DNA from 3 places in the Cupriavidus sp. 01T418 genome. Region 1 is predicted to be linked to each of the others. Evidence: predicted binding sites of a transcription regulator. Region 1 holds the regulator's gene; each other region holds the start of a gene.

The links. Region 1 encodes sigma-54, which starts transcription at its own class of promoters, with help from an activator protein. Its sites were predicted from a motif close to TGGCANGNAANCTGCTTT; they were not measured.
Region 2: the regulator sigma-54 is predicted to act here: its motif matches at 2,065-2,082, upstream of AC1DQ3_RS24130 (formate/nitrite transporter family protein).
Region 3: the regulator sigma-54 is predicted to act here: its motif matches at 2,430-2,447, upstream of atzF (allophanate hydrolase).

The regions. Positions count from the first base shown of each region.
Region 1 is NZ_JBFTQG010000003.1:362,971-367,264, forward strand. It holds gene hprK (HPr(Ser) kinase/phosphatase) at 1-484, opposite strand, end outside; gene AC1DQ3_RS05855 (PTS sugar transporter subunit IIA) at 520-975, opposite strand; gene hpf (ribosome hibernation-promoting factor, HPF/YfiA family) at 1,361-1,711, opposite strand; gene AC1DQ3_RS05865 (RNA polymerase factor sigma-54) at 1,761-3,236, opposite strand; gene lptB (LPS export ABC transporter ATP-binding protein) at 3,383-4,210, opposite strand; gene lptA (lipopolysaccharide transport periplasmic protein LptA) at 4,247-4,294, opposite strand, start outside.
Region 2 is NZ_JBFTQG010000029.1:46,921-51,214, reverse strand. It holds gene AC1DQ3_RS24135 (bifunctional protein-serine/threonine kinase/phosphatase) at 1-1,085, opposite strand, end outside; gene AC1DQ3_RS24130 (formate/nitrite transporter family protein) at 1,087-1,899, opposite strand; partial or broken gene AC1DQ3_RS24125 (IS630 family transposase) at 2,572-2,886, shown strand; gene AC1DQ3_RS24120 (DNA-binding transcriptional regulator) at 3,033-3,854, shown strand.
Region 3 is NZ_JBFTQG010000069.1:14,078-18,371, reverse strand. It holds gene AC1DQ3_RS34290 (BON domain-containing protein) at 1-613, shown strand, start outside; gene AC1DQ3_RS34285 (DUF6675 family protein) at 793-1,584, opposite strand; gene AC1DQ3_RS34280 (PA2169 family four-helix-bundle protein) at 1,662-2,117, opposite strand; gene atzF (allophanate hydrolase) at 2,483-4,294, shown strand, end outside.

The DNA of each region.
Region 1 (4,294 bases):
CGCCCATCACCAGCACGCCCATGCCGAGGATGTCGAGGAACACGCCGTGCATGGTCACGCGCGGCGCGGAAATGCGGGACAGGTAGAGGCGCAGGTGATCGATCACTGCCGCGGAAGACACCGGCGTGGTGAACAACGGGGTGGAGGAGCGCGTGCAGCGCAGTTCCAGGTCGGGCGGTGGCTCCATGCCGTCGGCGATCACCAGGAAGGGCGGCTCCAGCAGGATCAGCTCGCCCATCTGGCGCTTGCGCATCTCGTCGTCGAGGCGCTGGTAATAAGTGATCTCGGGCTTGCCCAGTACCTGGATCCGGTTCGGGTGGATCAGGTTCAAGTGGCCGACGAGATCGGCCGCGGAAGTGGCTTCACGCGCGAACTCGACATCGAAGGCACGGTCCGCGCCCTCCAGTCCCGCTACCCAGGACAGTTTGATATCGGCTGCGTTGTCGTCGAAGATCGACTGCGAGGTGACGCCAGTGAGTTCCATGCGAATGCTTTCAGGGACGAACTTTCAGTGGCGGGTCAGGGGTGCCATTGCATCAGCAACTGGTGCACGTCGTCGGGGGTGGGCAAAGTAGCCAGTCCGTCGCGCATCTCGCGATCGGACAACAACTGGGCGATCTCGGACAGGATTTCCAGATGCTGCTGGGTGGCCTGTTCGGGCACCAGCAGGAAGATCAGCAGCGCGACCGGCTTGCCGTCCGGCGACTCGAAGGGAATCGGCTCGGCCAGGCGCATGAAGGCGGCCAGCGGCTGTTTCAGTCCCTTGATGCGACCGTGCGGAATGGCAACCCCGGCGCCCAGCCCGGTGGACCCCAGCGATTCGCGGGCGAACAGGTTGTCGGTCACGGTAGCGCGCGCTACGCCATGATTGTTCTCGAAGAGGAGCCCGGCCTGTTCGAACACGCGCTTCTTGCTGGTGACGCTGACGTCGAGGTTGATGTTGCCGGGTGGCAGCAATTTAGCCAAACGATTCATGTGTGGAATGCGCAGCGTTTTCTAGTAAGAGCATGCCCGGGGCCTCGGGGCGTCCCAGCGGGCAGAAAAGATAAAAGACAAGGTCCGATGTTTCACCGGGTATCCCCATGCCGGTGTCGGGCGTGTGGCCATTATAGAGCAGGCCCGCCCCCGCCTTGTGCAATGCAATAGCCGATGCGCGGAAGTGGTGCCGCGCGCACGGAAAAATGGCCGAGCCAAGTGAATTATGTATTGCACAGCATACACCGGTACGTGTGCGTTGCGGAATCCCCTGCGTGGTCCCGGACGGGCGCCAGCAACGAAAAAGCCGCGCTATGGGCGCGGCTTGATTCCATTTTTCAGAGGACTGACACAGGCGGCGCGGTTTGTGGGCCGCCAGGCACGGTCATTGCTGCATCTGCGATTCGGCCATCTGGTACTTGACCGCTTCACGGTCGTGGCTTTGCACGCGATCCTTGTGGCGAATCACTTGCCGGTCGAGCTTGTCGACCAGCGCGTCGATAGCGGCATACAGGTCCTCGTGGTGCGCTTCGACAAAGATGTCCTTGCCCTTCAGATGCAGATTGATTTCCGCGTACTGCCGCCGGTCCTTTTCTTTTGTATTGTCGACAGAGAGCAGCACACTTACGCCAATGACTTGATCGAAATGCCTGACGATACGCTCCAGTTTCGTTTCCACGTACTCACGCAGCGGGGGCGTGATGTCCAAGTGGTGTCCACTGATCTTGAAGTTCATAGCGTTTCTCCTTCTGAAAGAGCTGCATCAGGCAGGCGATGCAGCTCGGCTACAAAGTCTTTCGGAGAGTAACTGCCGGAATCTTGAGCGCCTCGCGGTATTTGGCAACGGTACGCCGTGCCACTACGAAGCCTTGCTCGCCGAGTAATTCGGCGATCCGACTGTCGGACAAGGGGTTCCTGGCGTCTTCGGCTCCTATTAACTGCTTGATCAACGCACGGATTGCCGTTGACGAGGCCGCGCCGCCGGTTTCTGTGGAAACATGACTGCCGAAGAAATACTTCAGCTCGAAAGTCCCCATCGGCGTTGCCATGTATTTATTGGTAGTCACCCGAGAGATGGTGGACTCGTGTAATCCCAGTGTATCGGCAATCTCCCGCAAAACCAAGGGGCGCATCGCAATTTCACCGTGGGTGAAGAAGTTCTTCTGACGTTCGACAATCGCTTGTGCGACGCGCAATATCGTGTCGAACCTTTGCTGGATATTCTTGATCAACCAGCGTGCTTCCTGCAGCTTTTGCTGCAGTCCAGCCGCACCCGCATCGCCTTTTGCACCGCGCAAGATTTGCGCGTACATGTCGTTGATACGTAGTCGCGGCATCACGTCCGGATTGAGTTGCGCGATCCAGCCGCCGTTCAGTTTTCGAACAAACACGTCCGGCACGACGAAGTCGGCGTCCGGCCGGCTGTACGCATGGCCAGGATAGGGCGCCAGCGAACGGATCAGTTCGTGCGCGGACTTGAGTTCCGGCTCGTCCACCTGCAGCGCCTTCTTCAGGCGCGTGTAGTCGCGCACTGCAAGCAGTTCCAGGTGGTTGGTGACAATGTTCAGCGCCAGGTCGCGCTGCGGGTGCTTGAGCCGGCGCAATTGCAGCGCCAGGCACTCGGCTGCGTTGCGTGCGCCCACACCAGGCGGATCGAAGCTCTGCAGCAGGGTGAGGACGGCGTGGACCTCGTCGATTTCGAATTCGAGCTCCTCCGGCAGTTCGCTGCAGATTTCCTCGAGCGAGGCGCTCAGGTAGCCGTCGTCGTCCAGCGATTCCACCAGGAAGATGGCCAGCCCCTTGTCGCGCATGGAAATCTTCAGCGGCGCGAGTTGTTCCATCAGGTATTCGCGCAGCGTGGGTTCGGCATCGCGCAACTGCATCGGCGTCTTTTCGTCGTCGTCGCCCTGCGGGCGGCGGGCGAAATCGTCGAGGCTCCAGTCGCTGCCGTAGTCTTCATTGCTGTCGGAATAATTGTCTTCGGCTTCGGGCGCGCCGTCGGGCCGGTTCTCGCTGGTGCCCTGGCCGTCGGCGGGCGCCGGCGCGGGCGCGCTCTGCAAATTGACCGAGCCGTCGGCAGCGACGCGCAGCGGGCTGTCCAGCCAGTCGTTCTCGCGTTCGAGCAGCGGGTTCTCGGTCAGCGCCTGCTCCACTTCCTGCTGCAGTTCGAGCGTGGACAGTTGCAGCAGCCGGATCGACTGCTGGAGTTGCGGCGTAAGCGCGAGATGCTGCGAGAGGCGGAGCTGAAGCGACGGTTTCATGCGACCTATTTTATGCCCAACTTCCGTACTGGTGGAACGGAAATTGCTATCGCTGACGCCGCCGTGATCGTTTGCCGGACAAAAGGGGGCACCGGAGGCACCTGGGCGCAAATTCGCGCCAGACGCCGCGTGCCGCCCGTGAGCCCTTACATGCGGAAATTCTCGCCCAGGTAGACCTTGCGCACCGATTCGTTGGCAATGATGTCTTCAGGCTGGCCTGAAGCCAGCACGGCGCCTTCGCTGATGATATAGGCGTGATCGCAGATGCCAAGCGTCTCACGCACGTTGTGGTCGGTGATCAGCACGCCGATATTGCGCGCCTTCAGGAAGCTGACGATGCGCTGGATCTCGCCGACCGCGATCGGGTCGACGCCGGCGAAAGGCTCGTCGAGCAGGATGAAGCGCGGCGCCGAAGCCAGCGCACGGGCGATTTCCACGCGGCGGCGCTCGCCGCCGGACAGAGACAGCGCCGGGTTGTCGCGCAGGTGGGCAATCTGCAGGTCATCGAGCAGCGTGTCCAGCCGGCGCTCGATCTCGGTCTTGCCAAGCGGCTTGCCGTCCTGGACCTGCAACTCCAGCACCGCGCGGATGTTCTCCTGCACATTGAGCTTGCGGAACACCGAGGCTTCCTGCGGCAGGTAGGACAGGCCCATGCGGGCCCGTTCGTGGATGGCGAGGCCGCTGATGTGCTTGTCGTCGAGCACGATGTCGCCCTCGTCCAGCGCCACCAGCCCCACGATCATGTAGAAGGAGGTGGTCTTGCCGGCACCGTTGGGCCCCAGCAGCCCAACCACCTCGCCGCTCTTGACGTCGAGAGACACATCCTTGACCACCGTGCGCGAGCCGTAGCGCTTTTTCAGGTGACGCACGACCAGCGTGCTGCTCTCCGTCAGGGCGGCGGGATGGGCGGGCGCGGCCCGGGGAGCGGCCTGGGTAACGGCCTCGGTAACGGTTTGGGTCTGGGTCTCGGTCATGAAGCTGGAATCCGTGGATCGGGCGACGCGGCGGCGTCAGGGGTTGACGGGGGCGGGCGCCGGCTTGAGCTGCACCGGTTTGCC
Region 2 (4,294 bases), on a different contig from region 1:
TCTGTCATCCATTGCGCCAGTGTATGCCCCTCAACGTATTCCATTGCAACGTGCAGATACTGTCGCGGACGATCGGCTGCGTGAGGCTTGAGCACATGCGCGTTATCGATCCTGCGTGCCACCCATTCCTCAAGCAGAAAGCGGTCAAGGTAGTCGGGATCTTCGCGCAGATCGACGGAAGGTGTTTTCAGCGCAACATGCCGGCCAGTGCGTTGGTCCACTGCCAAGTGCACGTGGCAGCGTGAACTCGCGTAGAGTTCGCGCACGATGAGATAGCCATCGAAGTGCATCCGTGGCTGCAACGCAGGTGGCAGGATCAGGCGCTGGCGTTCGGTATGAAGATCCTGGGCGTCGACATCCGGCAATGCATCCACTCGAACCAACTGGACAGTGACGTTATCCTCGCTGCCTCGCGCCAACGCGGTGGACACAAGCATTGCAGAGGCAGCATCGAGGTCATCGGAATACGCTGCGAGGGCTTGATGCACGGCTACGCCATCGAGGTATTCATACGCGCCATCGGTCGCAAGAACATACACGTCGCCGACCTCGGCTTGCCACTTGCGGTAGTCGATCTCGACGTTGGGCGCCACACCGAGCGCACGGCCCAGGTAAGACTCGACCGAAGACAGGTGGACGCGATGGTCTTCCGTGAGCTGTTCCCAGGCCTGCGCATGCAGTTGGTAGATGCGCGAGTCGCCTACATGAAGCATGTGTACCTCGTGCCCTTTGAAGATGAGGGCGCTAAAGGTGCAGATGTAACCGCGATCCCTGTCGAAGCGAGCGTCACTGCGCTGGGTCTGTGCGTGCAGCCAGGAATTTGTTGCCATCAGCACGCGTTGCGCGGACCTGCGCACCGTCCACGCCTCGCATGTGCAATAGTAGTCGTCCAGAAAGCTGCGGACGGCGGCGGCACTGGCTACCTGGCTGACCGCGCTACTGCCGATGCCGTCGGCCAGCGCAACGGCGATGCCCTTGGTGCTGAGTCGCGGATCGGTAGGAAGCGCTGCGCCATGGAAATCCTGATTGACGCGCTTGCGCCCGGCCTTTGAATGCTGGCCGACTGAGACGCGCAAGATGCTCATTTCAAGCCAGGGCGCGCTTGGGTGCGGTCTTATAGTGGGTTGAGTACAACGCCGCTCCGACAAAGGTCAAGCCACCGACAATGTTGCCGAGCACGGTTGGAAGTTCATTCCAGAGCAGGTAGTCCATCAGCGTGAACTTGCCGCCGAGAATCAGGCCGGAGGGGAAGAGGAACATGTTCACGACGGAGTGTTCGAAGCCCATATAAAAGAACACCAGTATGGGCATCCACATAGCTATGACCTTACCCGAAACCGAGGTTGACATCATGGCGGCGACGACGCCAGTGGACACCATCCAGTTGCACATGACGGCGCGGATGAAGAGCGTCAGCATGCCCGCAGCGCCATGGGCGGCATAGCCAACAGTGCGGCTCTCGCCGATGTTGCCGATCTTCAGTCCGATCGCGTTCGGAGCCTCAGTGAAGCCGAACGTGAAGATGATGGCCATGAATACGGCTACAGTGAGCGCGCCCGCAAAATTGCCGCAGAAGACAAGTGCCCAGTTACGCATGACGCCGCCCCAGGTGGCGCCTGGGCGCTTATCGAGTACGGCGAGCGGCGCCAGCGTAAAGACACCGGTCAACAGGTCAAATCCTAGCAGGTAGAGCATGCAGAATCCCACCGGGAACAGCAATGATCCGATCAGAGGATTGCCGGTGTTGACGTTAACACTGACCGCGAAAGCGGCCGACAACGCCAGGATTGCGCCAGCCATATAGGCTCGGATGAGGGTGTCCCGCGTGGACATCATGAGCTTGGATTCACCAGCATCAACCATCTTGGTGACAAATTCTGCGGGAGCTAGATAAGCCATCGCACATTCCTTTGAACGGTGAGGTCAAAAAAAAAGCGTCCGCATACGGGCAGCAGCATAAGGCTGCTACCCGGATGCGGACGCCGTTGTCCACGAATTCCGGTCCCCCGCTTTGCCGACAATTGGGGCCGGCACCAAGCCGCCCTTGGCCTGATGCTTAGCGGGTACGCATCTTCCGTGCCTGGGCGTGTTGCGGCCGTTTGCTCATCTTCCGGGCGCTTGCGCTGCAGGACACGCACGGCTCTAGTGCGGGCGCACGAGGTATGCTCAGTCCTGGTGCGGGCCCAGCCGAGCCGGTGCTGCGAAGTTGGGCACAACTAACCTCGTCTTAACCACGGCCCGGCAACGACCGCGTCGCACCCAGTCAAAGCTGAACGAAGTGTCGTTCAAGTTTCTTTTTGTTCTTGCGGCCGCATGAATAATTGAAACTATTGAGCAATGCGGGCCCCCCAGGATCGACATTGGGCAATGTCGTGGAGTCCACAGCAGATCGCGAACAGGTTGCGCATCGACTTTCCGGATGACGAGTCGACGCGAATCTCACACGAGGCGATTTACCAGGCTCTGTACATTCAAGACCGTGGGGCATTGAGGCATGAACTGAGTATGTGCCTTCGCTCTGGACCGCCGCTACGCGTCCCTCGCGCCCGAACACGCGCGCGAGGCAAGAAGTGGAGCACGCGCAAGATGGGCGCCGAGTTGGGCGTGAGCGCCAGCACCGTCATGCGCCATTGGCACGCCCACGGCTTGAAGCCGCACATCGTGCGCGGCTTCAAGGTCTCGCGCGATACGAAGTTCGTCGAGAAGCTCGAGGATATCGTTGGCCTGTACATGCCGCCACCCGAGCACGCGCTGGTGCTGTGCTGCGATGAGAAAAGCCAGGTGCAGGCGCTGGATCGCACACAGCCCGGGCTGCCGCTGAAGAAGGGGCGCGCAGCCACCATGACTCACGACTACAAGCGCAACGGCACGACCACGCTGTTTGCAGATGGCAGACGTTGTGCCGATTCAGCACGATGTGGCCATCGGTGGCGGTTGCATCGTCCGGGTTTGCGCGCTGCCGATTGCATCCCGGCAAAAAAAAAGAACAAAATGCGCAAAGAGTGCACAAAGTTGATTTGAAAGGATTATTTATGCCTGCCGACCGAACTTCGCCCTACGCCAGCGTGCGCGGACTCAGCCGCGGCTTGGATGTGCTGAAGGCGCTGAACCGGATGGAAAGCGGGCGCGGCACCGCCCCGCAACTGAGCGAGCAGACCGGGCTGCACCGCACTACGGTCAGGCGCCTGCTGGAGACGCTGATAGCGGAAGGCTTCGTGCGCCGCAGCAAGTCGGACGACAGCTATCGCCTGACGCTGCAGGTCAGGGCCTTGAGCGAAGGCTTCAACGACGATGAGTGGATTTCCACTATCGCCGCGCCGCTGATGGGCGAGTTGCTGCAGCGCGTGCTGTGGCCGTCCGACCTGACGACGCCCGACGGCGACGCTATGATCATTCGCGAGACCACGCACAGGTTCAGCCCCCTGTCCTTTCACCGGGCGATGGTGGGAAGGCGCCTGCCGATGCTGTCGACGGCCGCCGGACGGGCCTATTTTGCGTTTTGCGGCGACGGGGAACGGGAAGACATCCTCAACCTGCTGCGCTCAGGCCACGGAGGCGATGAGCAGGCGGCGCTGGCCAACAACACCGCCTATGTCCGCAAGTTGGTCGAGCGCGTGCGCGCGGATGGCTTTGGGTCGAATCGCGGCGACTGGCTGGAGCAGCGCAAGATCGGCGCGGTTGCCGTGCCGATCCGGCACGCGGACAGCGTGCGCGGCAGCCTCAATGTGGTGTATCTTGCGCGCGCCCTGACCGAGGACGAGGCGATCAAGCGCTTCGTGGCACCGCTGCAGGACATTGCGAACCGCGTGCAGGAAACGATGGTTCTCCCCGCGTCGGCACGGAAGACATCCTAGGCAAGTCGCCCACGACGGCGCCAAGCGGACGCTTGCGGATAAAGGCTGCCCAGAACTGCATGGTGCGAGACATTTTCGTCCGGTAGTAGGCCGCGACCATCGTTGCTAGCAGCGCGCCAAAGCGCGTCCGCTCTCCATGGAATTGAGTGCCTGCGGTACCTGCAGCCTGCGCGAGAAGGCCCCGACGTTTGCGCGCTGATCAGCATAAAACGCTTATAAATCAAGGATGTGCATTCCTTGCACATTTTGAAGATTTTTTTGAGCGCGTGTCAATCGATGCATAGACTCTCTCCAAAATCACGAACTTCAACGGAGACGCCCCCCATGTCCAGCTACCCTGCAGCCCGCGTCGGCAAGTCCCTGCCCGACGCCTGAGCGGCTTACGGCCACCGCCACCCTGATCTTCAACCCAGGGCGGCGCCAGCGCCGGATCCGCCGCT
Region 3 (4,294 bases), on a different contig from region 1:
TGAATCGGCGCGCTCAGGCGATCACGATCCCTACTTCAGTGAACTGCGCAGCGACACCCGTTACTGGACCGACCCGAGCGACGATTGGGACGAGGGCCAGCGTTACGGCCGCAGTTATAGCCGCGAGAGCGCGCGCCGCCGCGGCTGGGAGGTCGATGACGACCGCGATAACGAGCGCGAGGATCATGGCATGCTCTACAACGTTGGCCGCCGCATCGGCGAGGCCGTGGGGGACTTGTTCGGCACCTCTAACGAGCACGAACGGGAACGCGAACGCGGGCATGAGAGCTACCTCTACCATGAGCACCATGAGCACGAACGCCACCCCGGTCCGCGTGGCTACCAGCGCAGCGACGAAAGCATCCGCGACCAGATCTGCGAGCGGCTCAGCTATGCGCGCCGCGTCGATGTCAGCGACGTCAGCGTGGACGTGAGCAACGGCGTGGTGTCGCTGTCGGGCACCGTGCGCAACCGCGGTCAGAAATACTACATCGAGGAAGTGGCCGACGATACCTACGGTGTGATTGAAGTCAACAATGACATCCGCGTGCGCCGCGAAAGTACTGGTGTGATCGGTAGCGCCGGCTCGCCGGGCAGCGCCCGGCTCGCCTGATATGCTGATGCAACCGGCTGGGCGCAATAAGGGTGGCGATTTCATGATGACTGGGCATTGGCGTCTCCTGGCGCAGGGCTCGTTTTTTGGATCGCGATGCCTCGCGCTTCAAGTCGAGCCCCCCGTCGTCACTCGCCACCGAGGACGCGAATGCCGAGCGCGCTTTCCTGCATTGAACGCTATTGCGCAGCGGGGGGAGCCCGGTCCGTTGGAATGCCTGCCAGATGCCGATAGAGGGCAATCGCCCGATTGACCAAGGATTCTTCATGGCCAGCGGCCAAAAAACTTGCACGCCGGTCGATTCGCATCAGGAGGTAGTAGGTCCAGACGTCCGACTTCCGTTCGATGAATTCGACGGTCTGCAACGTGCCTGGCTCGAACAGCGTTGTCGCGAACGCGCGTATCGGCGAGGCATTTTCCCTGCTAAGCACCATGCGATGCTCATCTCGCTCAAGGACGCGCAGACGGTAGACAACGGAGCCGGAGCGGTTGTCGTTGATCCAATAGTAGTGCTGGCTGCCCCTTGTCAGCTCGGACGCCGAAAAATCGCGACGCCGGGCTTTCGGGTCACCTTCGGAGAGCGCTGCGGCATCTAGCGCTAGCGGGTGCCATGCCTGGTCGGTCGTCGACCAGTAGCTAACGTTGCGAAGCGCGGAAATCGCTCCGGAGCGCGCCAGGAGCGATTGTAAGTCGCCCTCAAACCGAAAGCTTGTGGCGACCGCAACTACAAGTCTGGAGTTCGATGAAGCCGGCCAACCCGTGCAAGCGGGCGGGACCCAGCGGAGCCTTTTGAGATCTGCCGCTCGCCAACTCGCAATCGCCGGCGATTTCTCGGGCGTGGAATAGACCGGTGAAGCGTCCGCGCCACAAGGCGGAATGGGACCGGGGTCGAGGGCCTCGGAGAGAATTGGCATGACGACCAAGGCGACCGCCAGCGCTGCTCGCACGGGTTTCATTTGGTTGGAAAGCATGCAGGGCTGCGCCGGCGGACAGCAGGATGCCTCACCCCGCAGTTTGCCGTGGCGCGCTTACCTCCTCAGGCGTGGCGTCAGGCCTCACCCGCGCGATAGCGGTCGCGCAGGTCGCGGATCTGGTCGTGGTTGCGCAGCACCCCCTGGTACTGGCGCTCCACCAGCGCGCGAATGTCGAGGCTCAGTTCCGTTTCCTGTAGCGCTTCGGCGTACTTTTTCTTGGCCACGTCCTCGCCCTTTTCGGCTTCCTCCAGGATGGCAAGGTCGTTGCGATCAGCCACCGCGGTGCGCAGGCTGARCCAGCCGCGATGCAGCGCGCCGGTCACGCTGCCATGCTCCTCCGGCTTGCCGCCGAGCGCTGCCACATGGGCCTGGAGGTCCGACACCGCCACGGCGATCTCGGCGGCACGGCTGGAAAACAGCGACTTCAGTTCGGGGTTCTGCGCATCTTCGGCTGCCTTGAGAAAGCCTTGCTGGCCGTCACGCGAAACTTCAATCAGGTCGTTTAGTACGGAAATATTCTTGTCAGACATTGTCAGCTCCTAGCAAAGAGGGATGCAGAACAGAATGGCGCCGTGAAGACGACATGCGCGCGCCGTACCGGCCCCTCAACAGTACAAATGCGCGCGTTCGCATGCTGTAGGGAGATTGCGCGAGTGCTTGTCGGCGCCTGCCTACAGCAACGGCACGGCGTGTTATCCAGATAAATGATCCACTCCTCGAGCTTGCCAAAGAGCTTGACCTCCTGTGAAACCAATCGAGCATGCACGCAAACTGCGCGCGCAGGGTGGCCACATCGGCGGCGAGCGCGGCCTGCAGGGTGGCGTCGGACGACGTGGGTGCGCTGGCATTTTTTTTGCATATTTGAATCCAACTTGTATCCAAGGTTGTATTCAAGATGAACTTATCGGCTGATTTGCACCAATTTGGCGTCAATGCCTTGCTCCGTGCGTACCGAGGTGGTGCGCTTTTGCCAAGCTCATGCATTGAAGTGGTGCTGAGGCGCATCGAGGCGTCCACGCGGCCAGAGGCGTGGATCTTCCGCGTGGCCGCGCCCAGGTTGCGAACACGGGCAAAGGAACTGGATGCCTTGCTGGCCGCGGAAGGCCCCGCGGTGTTGGACAGGCTGCCGCTGTTCGGCGTGCCATTCGCGGTCAAGGACAACATCGACGTCGCCGGCTTGCCCACCACTGCGGCCTGCCCCGAGTTCGCTTATGTGCCGCAGCGATCGGCGTTCGCGGTTGACCGCTTGCTGGAGGCGGGCGCGCTGCTTGTCGGCAAGACCAACCTCGACCAGTTCGCCACCGGGCTGGTGGGCGCGCGTTCGCCATACGGGGCGGTGCGCCAGGTGGAGTTTGACCAGTACATCGCGGGCGGGTCGAGTTCGGGCTCGGCGGTAGCGGTCGCGGCGGACTGCGTGGCGTTTTCACTGGGCACGGATACTGCCGGCTCGGGGCGGGTGCCCGCCGGCCTCAACGGGCTGGTGGGACTCAAGCCGACCCGGGGCCTGGTCAGCACACGCGGCGTGCTGCCGGCCTGCCGCAGCCTGGATTGCGTCTCCATCTTCGCGCACGATGTGAGCGACGCCTGGATGGTGCTGCAACAACTTGCCGCACAGGATGATGAAGATCCTTATTCGCGTGCGGTGCCAATGGGCGGCATTGTGCCCGGCAAACCACGCATCGGTTTGATCGACACGCTGGAATTCTGCGGCGACACGCTGGCGCGCGACGCCTTCGCTGCCGCGCTCGAGCGCATCCTGCCTGCGCTGGCGGGTAGCAGGGTCGATGTGCCCTTCGCGCCGTTTGCGCAAACCACGGCCCTGCTTTATCACGGCCCTTGGATTGCGGAGCGCCGCGCTGCACTCGGCGCCTTCTTTGACGACCATCCCGAGGCGATCCATCCGGTGGTGCGCGAGATCATCGCGCAGGCCGACGGCAAGAGCGCAGTTGACGCCTTCTCCGGCCAATATGAGCTGGCCAGCCTGAAGCGGCAGGTCGATACGCTGTTCACACGAATGGACGTGCTGATGGTGCCCACCACGCCCACCCACCCGACGCTTGCCGAACTCGAGGCGCAACCGATCGCCGTCAACACGGCGCTAGGAACCTATACCAACTTCGTCAATCTGCTCGACCTGGCGGCACTGTCGGTGCCTTGCTGCAAGCGTGCAGACGGATTGCCGGCCGGTATCACGCTGATTGGGCCAGCCGGCTCCGATCACTACCTCGCCGTGCTCGGCGCCACGATCCAGGCGCTGTTTTTCGCGCCGCAGGAGGCGGAGGCGACCATCGCGCGCCAGCCGCTGCCCTTCCAGGAGTCCACCGTGATGCTGTGTGTGGTCGGCGCGCATTTGCGCTCCCAGCCGCTGAACTGGCAGCTGCTCGCAGCGGGTGCGCGCTTTGTCGAGCCCACACGGACCACGGCCGACTACCGGCTTTATGCCTTGGCGGGCACCAGCCCCGCCAAGCCTGGGCTGATCCGCGTCGGCCCAGGTGAGCGCCCCGGCGCGGCCATCGACGTGGAGCTTTGGGAACTGCCAACGCGCACCTTCGGGCAATTCGTCGCCGACATTCCATCGCCGCTGGGCATCGGCACCGTGCAGCTCGCCGACGGGCGGCAGGTCAAGGGGTTCATCTGCGAAGCCGCCGCGGTCTACAGCAGCGCCCATCTTTCGCCAGAACTGGCGAGCGACATCACCGTCCATGGC